2 regions of the Streptomyces sp. NPDC029164 genome follow, and region 1 is predicted to be linked to the other one. Evidence: riboswitches for the same ligand, from Rfam matches in the RefSeq annotation. Region 1 holds a riboswitch; the other holds the start of a gene.
What was found. Region 1 has a riboswitch for guanidine ahead of ACZ4VT_RS31370 (Ohr family peroxiredoxin). Riboswitches for the same ligand answer to the same signal wherever they lie in the genome.
Positions count from the first base shown of each region.

Region 2: another riboswitch for guanidine. It lies ahead of ACZ4VT_RS30665 (DMT family transporter); the one in region 1 lies ahead of ACZ4VT_RS31370 (Ohr family peroxiredoxin).

Region 1 covers NZ_JBVHWW010000040.1:29,698-37,404, forward strand. The annotation lists gene ACZ4VT_RS31345 (xanthine dehydrogenase small subunit) at 1-1,296, shown strand, start outside; gene xdhB (xanthine dehydrogenase molybdopterin binding subunit) at 1,293-3,692, shown strand; gene xdhC (xanthine dehydrogenase accessory protein XdhC) at 3,694-4,503, shown strand; gene ACZ4VT_RS31360 (hypothetical protein) at 4,551-4,823, opposite strand; gene ACZ4VT_RS31365 (DJ-1/PfpI family protein) at 5,404-6,102, opposite strand; guanidine-III (ykkC-III) riboswitch at 6,225-6,288, shown strand; gene ACZ4VT_RS31370 (Ohr family peroxiredoxin) at 6,364-6,816, shown strand; gene ACZ4VT_RS31375 (hypothetical protein) at 6,857-7,255, shown strand; gene ACZ4VT_RS31380 (TetR/AcrR family transcriptional regulator) at 7,359-7,707, opposite strand, start outside.
Region 2 covers NZ_JBVHWW010000038.1:58,095-65,801, reverse strand. The annotation lists gene ACZ4VT_RS30685 (ABC transporter ATP-binding protein) at 1-268, opposite strand, end outside; gene ACZ4VT_RS30680 (ABC transporter permease) at 271-1,179, opposite strand; gene ACZ4VT_RS30675 (ABC transporter permease) at 1,208-2,011, opposite strand; gene ACZ4VT_RS30670 (transglycosylase domain-containing protein) at 2,198-4,702, shown strand; gene ACZ4VT_RS30665 (DMT family transporter) at 4,719-5,039, opposite strand; guanidine-III (ykkC-III) riboswitch at 5,071-5,140, opposite strand; gene ACZ4VT_RS30660 (GroES family chaperonin) at 5,196-5,537, opposite strand; gene ACZ4VT_RS30655 (DUF3618 domain-containing protein) at 5,581-5,901, opposite strand; gene bcp (thioredoxin-dependent thiol peroxidase) at 6,005-6,472, shown strand; gene ACZ4VT_RS30645 (HNH endonuclease) at 6,622-6,768, shown strand; tRNA gene ACZ4VT_RS30640 (tRNA-Leu) at 6,818-6,904, shown strand; gene rdgB (RdgB/HAM1 family non-canonical purine NTP pyrophosphatase) at 6,955-7,569, opposite strand; gene ACZ4VT_RS30630 (hypothetical protein) at 7,577-7,707, opposite strand, start outside.

The DNA.
Region 1 (7,707 bases):
AACGCCTGCCTGGTCCCTGTCGCGGCGCTCGACGGCCAGGAGGTCATCACCTCCGAAGGCCTCGCCGCCGCCGGCGCGTCCGGCGAGCCGGCCGGGCTGCACCCCGTACAGGAGGAGATGGCAGTCCGCGGCGGCTCCCAATGCGGTTACTGCACACCGGGGTTCATCTGCAGCATGGCCTCCGAGTACTACCGGCCCGACCGCTGCGCGCACCCGAAGGCGGAGGCAGAGGCGGCCGACGCCACCGACTCCGGCTCCGACTCCGACTCCGAGCACGGTCCGAACGGTTTCGATCTGCACGCACTGAGCGGGAACCTGTGCCGCTGCACCGGCTACCGCCCCATCCGCGATGCCGCGTTCGCCGTCGGCGCGCCCGCCGAGAACGACCCCCTGGCGCGGCGCCGCGAGCAGTCCCCGCCCGCACCCGTCGCGACCGCGTACACCCGGGACGACAGCACGTTCCTGCGGCCGGCCACCCTGTCGGACGCGCTGCGGCTCCTGCGCGAGCGGCCCGACGCGGTGGTCGTCGCCGGCAGCACCGACTGGGGCGTGGAGGTGAACATCCGTTCCCGCCGCGCCGGTTGTGTGGTCGCGGTCGACCGGCTGCCCGAACTGCGGGAACTGCGCGTCGAGTCCGGCCACATCGAGATCGGGGCGGCGCAGACGCTCACGGAGATCGAACGCCGCCTCGACGGCAGCGTCCCCCTGCTGGCGGAGCTGTTCCCCCAGTTCGCGTCCCGGCTCATCCGCAACAGTGCCACCCTCGGCGGCAACCTCGGTACCGGCTCCCCCATCGGTGACAGCCCGCCGGTCCTGCTCGCGCTGGAGGCGTCGGTGGTGCTCGCCGGCGTCGACGGTGAACGCGAGGTCCCCCTCCGCGACTACTTCACCGGCTACCGGCAGAGCGTGCGCCGCCCCGGCGAGCTGATCCGCGCGGTGCGCGTCCCGCTGCCGCTGTCGCCGGTCACGGCCTTCCACAAGATCGCCAAACGGCGCTTCGACGACATCTCCAGCGTGGCGGTCGCCTTCGCGCTCGACATCGAGGACGGGACCGTACGCAAGGCACGCATCGGCCTGGGCGGCGTGGCCGCCACCCCGATCCGCGCCCTCGCCGCCGAGGCGGCCCTGGAGGGCGAACCGTGGACGGCGGCGACCGCCGAGGCCGCGGCCCGCGTGCTGCGGAACGAGGGCACGCCGATGGACGATCACCGCGCCAGCGCCGGCTACCGCTCGGCGATGCTCGGCCAGAGCCTGTTGAAGCTGTACGCGCGAACCACCGAGGCGGTGTCGTCATGAGCCAGTTGTCCCAGCGTCCCGAAAAGCCTGTCGTCGGGCTGTCGATGCCACACGAGAGCGCCACCCTGCACGTCACCGGCGCCGCGCTGTACACCGACGACCTGGTCCACCGCACCAAGGACGTCCTGCACGCCTACCCGGTGCAGGTCATGAAGGCCCACGGCAGGATCACCGCGCTGCGCACCGGGCGCGCGCTCGCCGTGCCCGGTGTGGTCCGCGTGCTGACGGGGGCCGACGTACCCGGTGTCAACGACGCCGGAATGAAGCACGACGAACCGCTCTTCCCCGACGAGGTCATGTTCCACGGCCACGCCGTCGCCTGGGTGCTCGGCGAGACCCTGGAGGCGGCCCGGCTCGGTGCGGCGGCCGTCGAGGTGGAACTCGACGAACAGCCCTCCGTGATCACGCTGCGGGAAGCGATCGCGGCGGACAGTTTCCACGGCGCCCGGCCGGTGATGGTGACCGGTGACGTCGACGCCGGCTTCGCCGACTCCGCGCACGTGTTCACCGGCGAGTTCCAGTTCTCCGATCAGGAACACTTCTATCTCGAGACGCACGCGGCGCTGGCCCTCGTCGACGAGAACGGGCAGATGTTCGTCCAGAGCAGCACCCAGCATCCCTCGGAGACGCAGGAGATCGTCGCGCACGTCCTCGGCCTGCACAGCCACGAGGTGACCGTGCAGTGCCTGCGGATGGGCGGCGGTTTCGGCGGCAAGGAGATGCAGCCGCACGGGTTCGCGGCCATCGCCGCTCTCGGCGCCAGGCTGACCGGCCGGCCGGTCCGGGTGCGGCTCAACCGGACCCAGGACCTGACCATGTCGGGCAAGCGCCACGGGTTCCACGCCACGTGGAAGATCGGCTTCGACGCCGAGGGCCGCATCCAGGCCCTGGACGCCACCCTGACCGCGGACGGCGGCTGGAGCCTGGACCTGTCCGAGCCCGTGGTGGCCCGCGCGCTGTGTCACATCGACAACACCTACTGGATCCCGCACGCGCGCGTCACCGGCCGCATCGCGAGGACCAACAAGGTCTCCAACACCGCCTTCCGCGGCTTCGGCGGACCGCAGGGCATGCTGGTGATCGAGGACATCATGGGCCGGTGCGCTCCGCTGCTCGGCCTGGATCCGATGGAGCTGCGCGAACGCAACTTCTACCGGCAGGGCCAGGCGACGCCGTACGGACAGCCGGTCCTGCACCCCGAACGGATCTCCACCGTATGGCGGCAGGTCCGGGAGGACGCCGCCCTCGCCGAGCGCAGGCAGGAGATCGCGGCCTTCAACGCCGCGCACCCGCACACCAAGCGGGCGCTCGCGCTCACCGGGATCAAGTTCGGCATCTCCTTCAACCTCACCGCCTTCAACCAGGCCGGCGCGCTGGTGCTGGTCTACAAGGACGGCTCGGTCCTGATCAACCACGGCGGCACCGAGATGGGGCAGGGCCTGCACACCAAGATGCTGCAGGTGGCCGCGACCACGCTGGGCATCCCGCTGCACAAGGTGCGGCTGGCCCCGACGCGCACGGACAAGGTGCCCAACACCTCCGCCACCGCGGCCAGTGCCGGGGCGGACCTCAACGGCGCGGCGGTGAAGAACGCCTGCGAGCAGATCCGCGAGCGGCTGTTGCGGGTGGCCGGCACCCAGCTGGGTGCGAACGCCTCGGACGTGCGCATCGTCGAGGGCGTCGCGCGCGTCCTCGGCAGCGACAAGGAGCTGGCCTGGGACGAGCTGGTGCGCACCGCGTACTTCCAGCGGGTCCAGTTGTCGGCGGCCGGCTTCTACCGGACCGAGGGCCTGCACTGGGACGCGAAGGCCTTTCAAGGCTCCCCGTTCAAGTACTTCTCCTACGGCGCCGCCGCGACCGAGGTGGAGGTGGACGGCTTCACCGGCGCGTACCGGATCCGGCGGGTGGACATCGTGCACGACGTCGGCGACAGCCTCTCCCCGATGATCGACATCGGTCAGGTCGAGGGCGGCTTCGTGCAGGGCGCGGGCTGGCTGACCCTGGAGGACCTGCGGTGGGACGCCGGAGACGGCCCGAACCGCGGCCGGCTGCTGACCCAGGCGGCGAGCACCTACAAGCTGCCGAGCTTCTCGGAGATGCCCGAGGAGTTCCACGTCAGGCTGCTGGAGAACGCCACCGAGGAGGGCGCGGTCTACGGGTCCAAGGCGGTGGGTGAGCCTCCGCTGATGCTGGCGTTCTCGGTGCGGGAAGCCCTGCGGCAGGCGGCCGGGGCATTCGGGCCCGCGGGAGTCAGCGTGGAACTCGCCTCCCCCGCGACTCCGGAGGCGGTGTACTGGGCGATCGAAGCGGTCCGCGCGGGCGGTTCGCGGCACGACGGTCACGCTCCCGGCGCCGGCGAGACCCCTGCCGAGGCAAGCGCCTTGAGTCATGCCTGACATGACGTGGGTGGCCGCGGTCGCGCGGTTGCGGGAACGCCGGGAACCCGGCGTGCTCGTGACCGTCGCGACCGTGCGCGGCCACGCGCCCCGCCGGGCCGGGGCCAAGCTCCTCGTGGGACGGACCGAGACCTGGGGGTCGATCGGCGGCGGCAACATCGAGGCCGTCGCCATCGACCGGGCGCGCGAGCTGAACGGCGCGGCCCGTCCGGAGCCGGAGCTCATGGAGTTCGCCCTCAACGACAAGGTCACCGGCCCCCACGGCGTGCAGTGCTGCGGCGGTGCCGTCACCGTTCTGCTGGAGCCGCTGCCGGTGGTCCAGGCGGTGGCGGTCTTCGGCGTCGGGCACGTCGGACTGGAGCTGGCACGCATCCTCGCCCGTCACCACCTCGATCTGCACCTGATCGACAGCCGCCCCGACATGCTCTCCGGCGAACGGCTCGGCGTGCTCGCGGACGCGGTGGCGCAGATCCACGTGCACCACACCCCGCTGCTTCCGGAGGAGGTGCTCGGGGAGCTGCCGCCCGGCACGCACGTACTGATCATGACCCATGATCACGCCGAGGACGCCGCGCTCTGCGACGCCGCCTTGCGCACCGCCGGTCTCGGCTCGATCGGGCTGATCGGCTCGGCCGCCAAATGGGCGAGGTTCCGCCGGCGCCTGGCCACCGAGGGCGGCCACGAGACCGCCGCCATCGACCGGATCAAGACCCCGATCGGGATCCCCGGGATCGCCGGGAAGGAACCGGCCACGATCGCGTTGAGCGTGGCGGCGGACCTGCTCCGGACCTTCGAAGGCGCCCGGTCCTGAGGGGTGCCCCCGGACCGCACGTGCCGGGGGCACCCCTGCGTCCGCCGCTACGGACCGCTCACGGCCATGGCGTGGCCGAGCAGGCCCTCCTTCACGTACGGCCTCTCGCAGTCCGCCCTGTTGGAGACGAAGTGGTCGAAGACGGACGGTATGTAGCACCGGTAGAGCGGCACCGAGCCCGACAGCGGCTTCGTGTGCACGTATCCGACCGGGCCGAGGGGCTGGTGGCCCTCGCACCCCGGGTCGGGGGTGAGGAGCGAGTGGTCCGCCACCTTGCACTCGTAGAGCCGGACCGTGCCGGGCGCGGGGTCGCGCAGCACGTTCCAGACCGCCTCGTGGGTGAAGCCGGCGGGCAGGGGGCGTGAGGAGGCCAGGTGCCCGGCGTGGGGGCGGTAGCCGCCGGACCAGGGGTGCGTAGGGGCCGGAGTGACCGCGGGCCCGCTCCCACGTGCGCAGGTAGCCCTCGGCGCCCTGCATGAGCTCGTCCACCACGTCCTGGCCGCCGGTGACCCGGATGTCCTCGATCCAGTCCGGTACGAGGCCGTAGTGGGTGCCGCCGCCGTCCGTGTTGACGTCCCAGACGCGCCGGCCGGTGACTTGCCTGTCGAGGACCGAGCCGCCGTCGGGGCTGCGGAAGGGGTAGCGGACGGGGTGTGCGGACGGGGTGTGCGGCCGCGGCCCGGGGGCCGGGCAGCCAGGCGAAGCCGTTCATGTCGGTGCCGATGCCGTACCCGGCGCCGGCCGAGGACCAGGGTGACCATCGCGAGGACCAGGCCGATCAAGACGTACCGGCTTCGTCCGAAGACGCTTCGTCGATCCATACCCGTCCCTTTCACGAAGCGTTCAGGACACTGCGGAGATGGTCTTCGGCCGCCGGCCCGCGCGATCCGGGGGCGGGGCTCAGCCCGCCCGGTGCACCGCTCCCGCCGCATGGGCGCGGACCAGGGCCAGGTAGTCCGCCGCCAGGCGGTGGCAGTCGCCGGGCCACCGCGCGGAGACGTAGTTGCCGTCCTTGACGGTGAAGCCGCGTCCGGGCCGGGCTGCGGTGTCGCGCAAAGGCAGCGGCGGGCCGGCGAGGAAGTGGCGCGGGTCGGCGAGCGCCGCGGTGACCTCCTGCTGCACGGTGGTGGGGTACGTGCGGTAGTAGCGCCCCAGCCAGAGCCGGGTGAGGTTCCATCCGGTCAGCTCCAGCAGGGACGTCAGCGCCGTCGTCCGCCGGCCGTGGAGGACCGAGCGCCCGGTGGCGGGATCCTTGGCCCGGGCCGCGAGCAGCACGCCGTGGCAGACGGCTCCCACCGGCAGCCCCTGGGTGAAGAGCCGGGCGAACAGCTGCTGGGCGGTGGCGTCCTCGAGCAGCGTCCGCATGCCCGCGGCGTGGCCGCCGGGTACGAAGAGGCCCGTGATGGCGGCCGGGTCCACGTCCGCGGACGCCGCGTACTCCGCGTACTCCGCGTACGAGGAGGGGGCGCGGAAATGGGGGTCCTCGGTGAGGCGCCGGTAGGCGGCCAGTTCGGCACGGCGGGTCATCAGCCAGGGCGACAGCCAGGAGAACCCGAGGTCCGTGAGCCGGGGGTCAGCGAGCGCGACCTTCGAGGGCATGCCTCCCGGGGCGTACCGCAGCCGGCACCGGCCCGCGCCCCCGGGTCGCGACGCGGCCGGCGGCGGGTGAGGAACTTCACCGCAGGCGGGGCGCCGGCCGACCGCGCGCGTTGCTAGATTGTCCGGCGGCCGGATCCAAGGCCCCGGACGAGATGCGCCGTACCCGGTCACGCACGACGACGCGCGAGGTGCTGCACGAGCAGCGCCTTACGCTGTCCGCACCCGGGCAGCGTCCTCGTCGAGCAGGATGGGCCGAACGCCATGACCGTGCCACTCACCAGCAGCCTGTACCGGACGACCGCGCATGCCGCGGGAGGCCGTACCGGATCCGTCCGCACGGACGACGGGCGCCTGGACGTCCGCCTCGCCCCGCCGCGCAAGAAGGTGCCCGGGACCACCAATCCGGAGCAGCTGTTCGCGGCCGGTTTCGCCGCCTGCTTCACCTCCGCGCTCGCCGAGGTCGCCGCCGAGTTCGGGGCGGACGCCACCGCCGCGCGCGTGGCCTGCGAAGTGCAGCTCGGCACCACGGACACGCCCGCCGGCTACGGCCTCGCGGTGGCCCTCACGGTCAGCCTGCCGGGGTGGCGCGCGGCGGACCTCCAGCCCCTGCTGCACCGCGCGGACGCGGTCTGCCCCTACGCGCAGGCCGTACGCGGCAACGTACCGCTGACGCTGCTGGCCGTGGACGACCCCGCCGACGACGACCGTGCCTGAGCCCGGGCCGGCGGCGGCGCCCGTCCCGGGTGGACCCGGCGTGCCGGTGCCCGAGTACGGCGCCTGGCTGCGGCGCGGCATCAGCCGCGACGGCGGCCCCCTGATCGAGGACCGCGAAGTGGTGTGGCTCCAGGCCGGGCCCTACTACGCCGACAGCCGGGGCTTCGCCGGTACGACGTCCTTCGACGGCTCGCGGGTGCGCTTCCGCCACCTCAGGGGCGAGCCGGGCGAGGACACGGGCACCTTCCGGCGGGAGGGTGCGAACCTCGTCGAATGGGGCACCAATCCGGACGGCGGCACCTTCCTGGAGGTCTGGACCCCGCTGCCCGGCGCCGAGGGTGTCACCGGCTCCTGGTCCGGACCGGACCACCACGTGGTGCGCGTCGGCCCGCACGTGGTGCACGTCGACTCCCTTACGGGCACGTACTGGCTGCTGTGACGTCGCGAAGGGCGCCGCGCCCGGCCGCCGGACGTGCACGGCGTCACGTGCACGGCGTCACGTGCACGGCGTCACGGAGCGTGGGCCTCACGGAGCGTGGGCCTCACGGTGCGCCGGACGAGCCCCGTCGCGAGCGGGTGTCGAGGATCCCGGCGGTGAACTCCGCCAGCTGCTCGCGCAGTTCCTCGCGGGGCACCCCCTTGTCTCCGGCCAGGTAGGCGACGAGGTCGGCCCGGGTGGCGGCGAGCAGGGCGTGGGCGGTGAAGCCGGTGTCGGCCGGGCCCGGGATCTGCTCCAGCAGGTCCCGGAGCAGGGCGTGCCACCGCTCGTAGTGCGCCGTCCGGTAGGGACTGTCCGCGCCGGTTCCCTCCAGGGCCAGCGCGAGGTGGCGGTTGTCGAGCTTGAAGCACAGGACGGCGTCCAGCAGGGCGGGTACGCGCCGGAGCGGCGGG
Region 2 (7,707 bases), on a different contig from region 1:
GCATGCGTTCCCGCGACGGGTCGATGCCCGCGACCCGCAGCCGGCCGCCGCTCGGGGTCAGGATGCCCGTCAGCATCTTGATGGTGGTCGACTTCCCGGCGCCATTGGGCCCGATGTAGCCGACCATCTCGCCCCGCGCGACCTCGAAGCTGATCCCGTCCACCGCCCGCACCGGGCGTTTCTCCCGGCGCATCAGACTCACCCGGCGCCGTACGTCGAAGACCTTTTCGACCCCGTCCAGCGAGATCAGCGCATCCGCGTCAGCCACAGCTAGCTCCCCGTGCTTCGGTACGAACGGACTCCCGCGCGCCACGCCAGCGACGCGGGCAGGAACACCAGGAAAGCCACCAGCGGGCTCAGGTACCCGACCCACCCGGGCAGTCCCAGCGGATCGGGCCGCCCCAGCACGTACAGCGCGGGCAGCCAGTTGACGAAGGCGAGCGGCACGATGAAGGTGACCCCGCGCAGCAGGTCCTTCGCGAAGATCGTCGGCGGGTACTGGAGCATCGTGCAGCCGCCGTAGGTGAAGGAGTTCTGCACCTCCGCCGCGTCCCCGGCGAGGAACTGGAAGGCCGCCCCGGTCACCATCACCGCCGCGAAGATCGCCGCCCCGGCCACGATCATCACGGGCACGATCAGCACCTTCCCGGCCGTCCAGTCCACGTCCAGGGACCAGAGCGCCCAGCCCAGCACCCCGAGGCCCTGCACGACCCGCCCGAGCCGGCGCAGCGCGAACCGGTCCGCCGCCACCTGCGCGAGCACCGGGACCGGCCGCACCAGCATCGTGTCCAGCGAGCCGTCCCGGATCCGGGCACCGATCCGGTCGGTGTTGCCCATCAGCAGGTCCGCCAGGCCCAGGGAGGCCGAGCAGGACCCGTACAGGAGGGCGATCTCGGGCAGCGTGAAGCCGCCGAGGACGTCCACGTGGGAGAACATGATGGAGATCGTGACGAAGTCGAGGAGGGTGATCGCGGCGTTCCCGAAGGCGGACAGCGCGAAGGACGCCCGGTACGTCATCGTCGACCGGATCCACATCCCCACGATCAGCCCGTAGCCGCGCAGCCCCTCCCGGACCTGCCGTACGCGGGCGGACCCGCCGAGCGGTCCCGCCCCCGGCGCCGCCCCCGGCACCGTCAACTCCCGCCCCGACGCCGCCTCGACGGCCTCCGCCGCCCCCACCGCCTCCGCCTCCGCCTGTGCCTGTGCCTCAGCCACCCTGGACCACCACCTTCCGCGTCGCCGCCGACTGCAGCAGCCGCCCCGCGCCCAGCAGTACGAGCGCCCACCCGGCCTGGAACCCCAGCGCCTCGGCCGCGCCCCCGGCCCCCGCGTGCTTGCCCAGCAGGACGTCCATCGGCACCTGGAGCATCGCCGACCACGGCAGGACGCGCACGAACTCGCCGAAGCCGCCCGGGAAGACGGTCAGCGGCAGCAGCATCCCGGAGAAGAAGATCGAGACGACGGTGGCCATCATGTTGATCCCGGACCCGTCCATCAGCCAGAAGGCCAGCAGCCCGAGCAGGTAGCGCACCGCGAAGCTCACCACCAGCCCGAGCACGACCGAGACCAGGAACAGCAGCCAGCGCAGCGGATCGGTGGGCAGCGCCAGCCGGAACGCCAGCGCCCCCGCCGCCAGCGGGACCAGCCCGCGCCCCAGCAGCTGGAAGCCCGCCCGGCCCATGTCGGCGGCGAGCCACCACATCTGGAGGTCCGCCGGCCGGTACAGGTCGACGGCGATGTCGCCGGTGCGCACCCGCTCCTGGATCTCCTCCTGGAAGCCGCCCCCGATCAACGCCCCTGCGGCGAGCAGCGACTGGCTCACCCACACGAAGGTCAGGGCCTGCGCCTGGTCGTAGCCGCCGAGTCCGGGACGCTCGTCCCACAGCGCGATGTACGTGTACGCCACGATGAAACCGAACGTGGTGTTGGTGAAGACCCCGGCCGCCGTCGCCGTTCCATAGGTGGCGTACCGCCTGAATCCCCCTGCCGCGACCGCCAGGTAGAGACGCACTCTCCGGCGCACCGTATCCCTCCGTTTTCCACGTCGTTCCTACGTCGGCCAAAGCGCGCGAGCTTAGTGCGGAGGGGCGATCCACGCGACCGATTTACGCCCGTCCGGAGCGGAATCACCGGCCATCGGGTAGACACCATGAGGTACAGAAGTGGATATTTCGAACGGCGTTGAGGAGTCCTGGAGATGAGCGACCAGTCACCACCCCCGGGCTGGACCCCTCGCGACCCGGACACCCCGCCCGAAGCACGGCAACCACGGGCGAACCAGGGGCCCCGACAGCAACCGGGGGACCGGCAGCAAGCGGAGGGCCGGCAGCAACCGCAGCCCCAGCCCCAGCCGCAACCCCGGCCGCCCGCACCGGGGAAGGGGCCCCGCCGCAAGCGCACCGGCTGGCGCCGCCTCATCCCCACGTGGCGCATGGTCCTGGGCGCCGTCCTGCTCCTCGCCCTGCTGATCGGCGGCGCCCTCGTGGCCGGCTACCTGCTGGTCGACATCCCGCCGGCCAACGCGGCCGCCACCGCGCAGTCCAACGTCTACCTCTACTCCGACGGCTCGCAGATCGCCCGCGACGGCGAGGTCAACCGCGTCAACGTGCCGCTCTCCCAGATCCCGCGGACCGTGCAGGAAGCCGTACTGGCCGCCGAGGACCGGGACTTCTACTCCGAACGGGCGGTGGACCCCAAGGCGATGCTCCGCGCCGCCTGGAACACCGCGACCGGCAAGGGCACCCAGTCCGGCTCCACCATCACCCAGCAGTACGTCAAGAACTACTACCTGGGCCAGGAACAGACGATCAAACGCAAGGTCAAAGAGTTCTTCATCGCGATCAAACTCGGCCGCGAGAAGTCAAAGGACTACATCCTCGAGGGCTACCTGAACACCAGCTACTTCGGCCGCAACGCCTACGGCATCCAGGCCGCCGCCCAGGCCTACTACGGCAAGGACGTCAGCAACCTCACCACCGCCGAGGGCGCCTACCTCGCCACCCTCCTCAACTCCCCCAGCGCCTTCGACGTGGTCGCCCACCCCCAGAGCCGCCCCCGCGCCCTCGCCCGCTGGAACTACGTACTCGACGGCATGGTCAAGAAGGGCTGGCTGTCCGAGACGGAGCGCGCCACGACGCAGTTCCCCGAGCCCGGCAAGGTCCGCGCGGCCGCGGGCCTGTCCGGCCAGCGCGGCTACCTCGTGGAAGCGATCAAGGACTACATCGTCGAGAACAAGATCCTCGACGACAAGACCCTCGCCGAGGGCGGCTACCGGATCACCTCCACGATCGACAAGCGCCGCCAGACCGCCTTCGTCGAGGCCGTCGACGACCAGATGATGAGCAAACTCGAGCCGGAGACGCGCAAGGCGGACCGGCTGGTGCGGGCCGGCGGGGTCTCCATCGACCCGGCCACCGGCAAGGTCGTCGCCATGTACGGCGGCATCGACTACACCAAGCAGTACGTCAACAACGCGACCCGGCACGACTACCAGGTCGCCTCCACCTTCAAACCGTTCGTCTTCGCGTCCGCCGTGGAGAACGGCTCCCGCACCCAGGACGGCCGCCGGATCACCCCCCACACCCTCTACAACGGGGACAACAGGCGCCCCGTCGTCGGCGGCCGGATCCGCTTCAACCCCGAGAACGAGGGCCAGATCTCGTACGGGAACATCACCGTCAACACCGCCACCGACCTCTCCGTCAACGCCGTGTACGCGCAGATGGTCGTCGACGTCGGCACCGGCAAGGTCAAGAAGACCGCCATCGACCTCGGCATCCCCGAGGACACCCCGAACTTCGTCACCGGCCCCGCCATGGCGCTCGGCACGATGCAGGCCAGCGTCCTGGACATGACCCAGGCCTACGCGACCCTCGCCGACCACGGCCGGCGCACCCCGTACACCTTCCTGGAGAAGATCACCAAGGGCGGCGACACGATCGGCCTGCCCGAGCGCACCCCCACCCAGGCCATCAGCCGCGAGGCCGCCGACACTACCACGTCCATGCTGGTCAGCGTCGTGGACAACGGCACCGGTACGGCGGCCCTCGCCGCCGGTCACCCGGCCGCCGGCAAGACCGGCACCGGCGAACTGGACCGCTCGGCCTGGTTCGCGGCCTACACCCCGAACCTGGTCACGGTCGTCTCGATGATGGGCCAGGACCCGGACACCGGAACCCTGCAGTCCCTCTACGGAGCCCTGGGCGAGCCCCGCATCGGCGGTGGCGGCTACCCGGCCCGGATCTGGGCCGCGTACACGAAGACCGCCCTGGAGGGGACCGACCCCGTCGACTTCGACCTGGAACTCCAGCCGGGCGCGGCGCAGCCCCCGCCGCCGCCCTCCCCGGAGTCCAACCCCCCGCTGGAGACGCCGGACGACGAACTCACGCCCACGCCTCCGCTACGGCCGACCCCGCCGACGGGCGGCCGCGACAACGGCGGCCAGAACCAAGGGGGTCAGGACAACGGGGGCCAGACGCAGGGCGGCCAGAACCAGGGAGGACAGAACAACGGCGGCCAGAACAACGGCGGCCAGACCCAGGGCGGGCAGAACAACGGGGGCCAGGACAACGGCGGCCAGACGCAAGGCGGTCAGGACAACGGCGGCACCACCCAGGGCACCCAGGGCACCACGGGCACCCAGGGCGCCGACGGCGGGCCGGCCGACGGCCTGCGCCCGCCACCGTCGGCGTTCCTGGAATGACCGCCGGCTCGGGCGGTCAGTGACCGGAGGTCACCTTCAGCCCGACCACGGCGACCAGCAGCAGACAGATGAAGAAGATCCGGGAGGCGGTGACGGGCTCGCCCAGCACCGCCATACCGAGCACGGCCGCGCCGGCGGCGCCGATGCCCACCCACACCCCGTACGCGGTACCGATGGGCAGGGTCTTCGCGGCGTAGGACAGCAGCACCATGCTGGCGACGATCCCGGCGCCCGTGAACACACTGGGCCAGAGCCGGGTGAAGCCCTCGGTGAATTTCATGCCGATCGACCAGCCGACTTCGATCACACCGGCGACAACAAGAAGAACCCAGGCCATGACGGCACCTCCGAGACAACGAGCGATACGGGGTGCGTCGTCTTGTCGTACCCGGTACGGCGCGTCTCGTCGGGTTCTCCTCCACCGTAGCAAAAGGCAGCGAAAAGGGCCGGTGACAAAGGCCACCAGCCCTTTTGCGTTCCGTACGCGTTCGTCCTAGAGGTACAGGCCGGTGGAGTCCTCCGACCCCTCCAGCCGCTCCGCGGCCACCGCGTGCAGGTCCCGCTCGCGCATCAGCACGTACGTCGCGCCCCGCACCTCGACCTCGGCACGGTCCTCGGGGTCGTACAGGACCCGGTCCCCGGGCTCGACGGTCCGTACGTTCTGCCCGACCGCGACCACCTCGGCCCAGGCCAGCCGCTTGCCCACCGCGGCCGTCGCCGGAATCAGGATGCCGCCGCCCGAGCGCCGCTCGCCCTCGGGCAGGTCGGACTTCACGAGCACGCGGTCGTGCAGCATGCGGATGGGCAGCTTGTCGTGGGTGGTGTTCTCGCTCACGCCCCGAACCTACCTGTCCGCGCCCGCCCCGTGCCGCTCAGGGTCACGCGCGCCTGCGTCGTGCCGACAGGACAAGCGCACCGACCACACCCACCGCGAGCAGGGCGACCGGCACGATCCGCTCGGGACGCGGAGTCCCGTCGTCGTGGCGCAGGCCGTCCCGCAGATCCGTCACGACACGGTTCACCGCGGCGAAGGCGCGCCCGGCCGCGTGGTCGACGGTCGAGACGACCTTGGCCCGCGCATCCCCGATGATCGTCTTCGGGTGCACGCGCACGCCGATCTCGTCGAGCGTCTCGGCGAGCTGCTCGCGGCGGCGGACGATGTCCGCCTCGATCTGTGCGGGGGTCCTGGCTTCGGGCACCGCGCTGCCTCCGTCGTCTGGTCCGGTGGGGGGTAGTCCCCGGTGAACAGTCTGTCAGCTTAGTCTCGAGACGTACCGATCCCCTCTTGAGGAGACTGTCCAGATGAGCGAGCGACTCCAGCCGGGCGACACCGCCCCCGCCTTCACCCTGCCCGACGCGGACGGCAACGAGGTCTCGCTCGCCGGCCACAAGGGCCGCAAGGTGATCGTCTACTTCTACCCGGCCGCGCTGACCCCGGGCTGCACCAAGCAGGCCTGCGACTTCACGGACAATCTGGACGTCCTGGCGACGGCCGGCTACGACGTCATCGGCGTCTCCCCGGACAAGCCGGAGAAGCTCGCGAAGTTCCGCGAGAAGGAGCACCTGAAGGTCACCCTGGTCGGCGACCCGGAGAAGGAGACCCTGACGGCGTACGGCGCGTACGGCGAGAAGAAGCTGTACGGCAAGACGGTCACCGGGGTCATCCGCTCCACGGTGGTCGTCGACGAGGAGGGCAAGGTCGAGCACGCCTTCTACAACGTGAAGGCCACGGGCCACGTAGCCAAGATCATCAAGGACCTGGGCATCTGACCCACCCCCACCCGACGCAGCGGCCCGCCCCGAATCCGGCGCGGGCCGCTCCGCTTCCCACGCGCACCCCCGGGACAACGCTCCGACGTGCATTGCTCGATCTCGGTGTCCAGGAGCGCTGCGCCGAATGCGGCATCGATGCCGTCTGGATGGGCGAGCCTCTTCCCTTGGAGGTCGACCACATCAACGGCGACCGGAGTGACGACCGCCGCGAGAACCTGCGGCTCCTGTGCCCCAACTGCCATGCGACGACGAGCACCTGGTGCCGTGGAGGTCGCCCCGGCCCCACACGCTGATCTTGCTCGGACAGCCACAGCCGCCTGCCGCTATCATGGCAGGCGGCTAGCGGCGGTGGCGCAACGGCGACGCAGCAGACTTAGGATCTGTGGCCCGTGAAACGGCTTGAGGGTTCGAATCCCTTCCGCCGCACCAATACGGCCTGCGAATCAAAGCTCGATTCGCAGGCCGTTCCCAGCGCAGGGTCAGCCCAGGAGTTCTCGGACCGCCGGGACGAGGGCGCGGAAGGCTTGGCCTCGGTGGGAGATGGCGTTCTTCTCGGCCGGGGTGAGTTCGGCGCAGGTGCGGGATTCGCCCAGGGGCTGGAGGATCGGGTCGTAGCCGAAGCCGCCCGTGCCGGCCGGGGCGTGACGGAGGGTGCCCAGGAGGCGGCCCTCGACCACGCGCTCCGTGCCGTCGGGCAGGGCGAGGGCGGCCGCGCAGAAGAAGTGGGCTCCGCGGTGCTCGTCGGCGATGTCGCCGAGCTGGGCCAGCAGGAGGTCGAGGTTGGCCTTGTCGTCGCCGTGCGTGCCGGCCCAGCGGGCCGAGAAGATGCCGGGGGCGCCGTTCAGGACGTCCACGCAGAGGCCGGAGTCGTCGGCGACCGCCGGGAGGCCGGTGGCCTGCGCGAGGGCGTGGGCCTTGAGGAGGGCGTTCTCGGCGAAGGTGACCCCGGTCTCCTTGACGTCCGGGATCTCCGGGTACGCGTCCGCGCCGACCAGCTCGTGCGGCAGGCCGGCGTCGGACAGGATGGCGTGGAGTTCGGAGACTTTGCCCGCGTTGCGGGTGGCCAGGATCAGGCGGCTGGGCGTCGAGGTCATGCGCCCATTATCCCGGGGTGCAGACCTTGGAGATCTCGCCGGCCGCGTCGGCGACGGGCTGGATGTCCGGGACGGTGTTGCCGCTCTCGATGGAGGCGCGGACGTTCTTGACCGCCGTGTTCATCGAGGTGATGGCCT